2 regions of the Klebsiella sp. PK18 genome follow, and region 1 is predicted to be linked to the other one. Evidence: predicted binding sites of a transcription regulator. Region 1 holds the regulator's gene; the other holds the start of a gene.
What was found. Region 1 encodes Fur, which represses iron uptake genes when iron is present. Its sites were predicted from a motif close to ATAATAATGAGAACNACTATCAA; they were not measured.
Positions count from the first base shown of each region.

Region 2: fepD (Fe(3+)-siderophore ABC transporter permease) is a predicted target of Fur. The motif match lies at 1,278-1,300, and genes of this name have one in related genera.

Region 1 is NZ_CM173493.1:3,899,381-3,901,781, reverse strand. Features, by position in the region: gene tcuA (FAD-dependent tricarballylate dehydrogenase TcuA) at 1-40, opposite strand, end outside; gene tcuR (tricarballylate utilization LysR family transcriptional regulator TcuR) at 138-1,070, opposite strand; gene fur (ferric iron uptake transcriptional regulator) at 1,198-1,650, opposite strand; gene fldA (flavodoxin FldA) at 1,942-2,401, opposite strand, start outside.
Region 2 is NZ_CM173493.1:4,006,983-4,009,383, forward strand. Features, by position in the region: gene entS (enterobactin transporter EntS) at 1-1,204, opposite strand, end outside; gene fepD (Fe(3+)-siderophore ABC transporter permease) at 1,317-2,324, shown strand; gene fepG (iron-enterobactin ABC transporter permease) at 2,321-2,401, shown strand, end outside.

The DNA of each region.
Region 1 (2,401 bases):
GCGCGGCATTGCCGCCGCCAATCACCAGTACATCCACCATTATCGGCTCCATTACAATTTAATTAATTGTTAAATTTGTAATGGGAATGTAGGTGGTAACAGCGGTGAGGCGCTATGGTGTAATGCTAAAGAGGGGTTTAGTGAGCGTAAAGGGTAGCACCCGGCCAGCGGTCAGACTCCACCAGCTGGCGCATGACTTTGCTGAGTATCACTCGAGCCGCAAGGCCTGCCGGAGTGAGTTCATCATCAGACAGACTGACCAGAAAGTTGGGGCGACTGAGTATCGGGTTGACGACGTCGATCACCCTCAGCGCCTGATGGTCGAGGTGGGAGATGGCGGCCCCGGGCTGCAGGGTGGCCCCCAGTCCGCTGCGCACGGCCTGCATCAGCAGGGCCAGACCGTCAATGTCCGCCACCACCTCAACGCTGAGATGATGCTGCTGGCAAACTGCCTCCAGCCTGCCGCGCAGGCCATGGCCATGGCCCTGGCTTGGCATAATCAACGGCAGGGAGGTGAGCTGGTCAGGGGAGATGTGGTCCTCCTGCAGGGGGGCCAACAGCGCATGGGTGCCAATCAGGAACAGGCGTTCTTCCAGCACCGGTCTGGCGCTCCAGCGCAGGATCTTTTCCTGCTGGAAAACGATAGCTAAATCGAGCTGGCGGGTGTTGATCATCCGCTCCAGATTACCGGAGAGGCTTTCCACCAAATGCAGGCGCACGTCGGGATAGCTTTCGCGCATCGCATTGATGAACGGGACGCCGAGAACGGAGGCGGTGCTGGGGGCCATGCCGACGCTAACGTGGCCTGACAGGCGCGCCTCGCGGGCGGCGAGGATGGCATCATCGGCATGGCGCAGCGCCAGCTGTGCCTGCGAGTAGAAAGCGAGACCCGCGCTGGTGGGCGTGACCCCGCGGGAGGTCCGCTGCAGCAGGCGAATGGCCAGTTCGTTTTCCAGGCGTGCGATCTGCTGGCTGAGCGCCGAGACGCCGATATTAAGATCAAGCGCGGCGCGCCCCATGCTGCCGGTTTCAACAATGCGCACAAAATAGCGTAGCTGGCGAAGTTCCATATCAACTCTCCGGACAAAACGGGGACGCGGGAAGGTCACCTGTGGGACGAGAGCGGTAAGGGCAGCAGAGGCGCCCATAAAAAAGCCAACCGGCAGGTTGGCTTTTCAGTCTCAGCGAAGCGGGGAATTATTTTTCCACCGCGTCGTGGGCGTGTTCGTCCTCGCGGCAATCACCTTCCGCACAATGACCGTACAGATACAGACTGTGGTTGGTCAGGCGGATGCCGTGGCGGGAGGCAATTTCACGCTGGCGTAATTCGATCGAGTCATCGCTGAATTCGATCACTTTGCCGCAGTCGAGGCAAATCAGGTGATCGTGGTGATGCTGCTGGGTCAGTTCGAAAACGGATTTACCGCCTTCAAAATTATGACGAGTCACGATACCGGCATCATCAAACTGGTTGAGTACGCGGTAAACGGTCGCCAGACCGATCTCTTCGCCCATGTCGATCAGGCGTTTATATAAGTCTTCCGCACTGACATGATGGTTATCCGGTTCCTGCAGCACTTCAAGGATTTTCAGTCGAGGAAGTGTGACTTTCAGGCCAGCCTTCTTTAATGCGGTATTGTTGTCAGTCATGCGGAATCTGTCCTGTTGCTAAACGATCTACTTCCTTCAACGGAAGTCATACAGAAATTAACCCGACGTAATGCGTCTCATTATAGAACTGCCACTGGTAAATGAAAACTGCAAGCATCAGGCCTGGTTTGCTGTCAAAAACGAGGCACCAGCTACAAACTGCGTCACGTGCCTCGTAGAATCAGAGGACATTGTACAGATATGTGATTAAAAGTTAAAAACTTGTAGCTATTAGTTTGATTGCTTTTGTCTATTAATGCGACGCAACTCAATGATTGCGCCGCTTAATCATCAGGCGTTTTTGATTTCTTCGAGGTGCAGCTCTTCGGCAACCTGCTTCACCCATTTCTCAACGCGCTCGTTGGTCAGCTCCGGCTGGCGGTCTTCATCAATGGCGAGGCCGACGAAGTGGTCGTCATCTGCCAGGCCTTTGGAGGCCTCAAAATGATACCCGGCTGTCGGCCAGTGACCGACGATGGTCGCGCCGCGCGGCTCAATGATGTCGCGGATGGTGCCCAGCGCGTCGCAGAAGTATTCTGCGTAGTCTTCCTGGTCGCCACAGCCGAACAGCGCCACCAGTTTACCATTGAAGTCGATCTCTTCCAGCGTCGGGAAGAAGTCGTCCCAGTCACACTGCGCTTCGCCGTAGTACCAGGTCGGGATACCGAGCAGCAGAATGTCGTGGGCTTCCAGGTCTTCTTTGCTGCTTTTGGCAATGTCGTGAACATCAGCAACATCTTTACCAAGCTGC
Region 2 (2,401 bases), 110 kb from region 1:
GCAGCTCGCGTAGCAGCCCCACCAACAGCACGCCGACGAGGGCCAGCGCCCAGCCGCTGGCGCTGGCGGATGCCGCCGGGGTCATCACCGCCCCTAATCCGCCGAGCAGCGCCGCGCCGATGGCGTCGCCGGTGACGTTTTGCGCGGTCCACAGACCATTAATCCGCCCAAGCATATTTTCCGGCGTCTGGGTCTGGATCAGGGTGTACTGCAGCAGCGAGCTAATAGCGCTCAGCCAGCCAAACAGCGCCAGGCACAGCGCGCCCAACGCCCAGTGCGGCATCAGGCTGAACAGCGCAATGGCGACAAACGATCCCACCGTGGTCGCCAGCATCAGCGCACCCGGCCGCACCGTCTGGGCCAGTTGGCCGCTGGTCAACGCCCCCAGCGCCGCACCGAGCGGAATAGCGGCGTACAGCAGGCCAATCTGTCCGGCCGACATCTGCCAGCTCCCGGCCAGCGCCGGATAGAGCACCCGCACCGCGCTGGCCATGGTCAGCAGACCGCCAAGCAGCGCAATCCCGCCGATAAGCGGGCTCTGACAGAGGAAGGTCAGCCCCGCCAGCAGAGATCGCAGCGGATGCTCGCGCGGCTGCGGAGGCGGCGGCAGCTGCGGCAGACGCAGCAGGGTTAAGGTGGTGATAAAGGTCCCCGCCGCCGCCAGGCCGAAGTTCCAGGCCACGCCGCCGGTGGCCAGCAGCAGGCCACCGATCATCGGCGAAATCACCGAGCCAAGGCGCACCGTCAACATGGTGATGGCCCCGGCCTGCATCAGGTTTTCCCGCCCCACCAGCGCCGGGGTCGCCGCCAGCAGCGCGGTCACCCCCAACGAGGCGAAGAACCCGTCCCAGATCCCCAGCAGGTAGATCGCCGCCAGCGACGGCTCCGGCAGCAGGGCGTTCAGACACAGACCGACAAAGCCCACGCCGCAGGTGCCGCGCGCCAGCAGGATCAGGCGTTTACGTTCATAGCGGTCAGCCAGCACGCCCCCCACCATCAGACCAACAAACATCGACGCACCGGTCAGCGTCACCGACAGCCCGACCTGCCAGGTCGAATGGGTCATCATCTGGATCTGGACCGGAATGGCCACGCCCAGCAGGCCAAGCGACAGAATAGAGATAAAGCGAGCGATAAAAACGGCGCGAAACGCCGGGTGAGTTTTCAGCAGGCTGAGATTGAGCAGCCAGGATTGTCGGTTCATTACAGCGCCTTGTCGTTATTTTTAATACCCTTTTTACTGTGGGTCATGCTACCATAGCTGAATAAAATCGATAACGATAATTACTATCATTATCATATCAGGGATGTCAGTTATGTCGTTTTCTACGACCGCGGTACGCTCTGTCGCCGTGCCCGGATTGTTGCTATTACTCGCCTTAGCCGCCGCGCTTAGCCTGACCATCGGCGCCAAATCGTTGCCGATCGGCACGGTATTCACCGCCTTCAGCGGAACCTGTCAAAGCGCCGACTGCACCATCGTGCTGGACGCGCGCCTGCCGCGTACCCTGGCCGGTCTGCTGGCCGGCGTCGCCCTCGGTCTCGCCGGCGCGCTGATGCAGACGCTCACCCGCAACCCGCTGGCCGACCCCGGCCTGCTGGGGGTCAACTCCGGCGCCAGCTTCGCCATCGTCCTCGGCGCGGCGCTGTTCGGGATCACCTCCCCGCAGGAGCAACTGCTGCTGGCGTTTTGCGGCGCGCTCTGCGCCTCGCTGCTGGTGGCCTTTACCGGCAGTCAGGGCGGCGGCCAGCTGAGCCCGGTGCGCCTCACCCTCGCCGGGGTCGCCCTTGCGGCGGTGCTGGAGGGGCTGTCCAACGGCATCGCCCTGCTCAACCCGGACGTCTACGATCAGCTGCGCTTCTGGCAGGCCGGTTCGCTGGATATCCGCACCCTGCAGACGCTGAAAATTGTCCTGCTGCCGGTGGTGATAGCGGGGATCGCCGCCCTGCTGCTGAGCCGGGCGCTTAACAGCCTGAGCCTCGGCAACGATACCGCCACCGCCCTCGGCAGCCGCGTCGCCCGCACCCAGCTGATCGGCCTGATCGTCATCACCGTCCTGTGCGGCAGCGCCACCGCCGTCGTCGGCCCCATCGCCTTTATCGGCCTGATGATGCCGCATATGGCGCGCTGGCTGGTGGGGGCCGATCATCGCTGGTCGCTGCCGGTCACCCTGCTCGCCACCCCGGCCCTGCTGCTGTTTGCCGACGTGATTGGCCGCCTGCTGGTGCCCGGCGAACTGCGGGTATCGGTGGTGAGCGCCTTTCTCGGCGCGCCGGTGCTGATCTGGCTGGTGCGCCGTCAGCCGCGGGGAGGTGGCCTGTGATTGCCCCGTCCCGCCGCCTGATAGCCAGTTGCCTGGTGCTGATGGCCGCCAGCCTGCTGATTTCCCTGCTCGGGCTG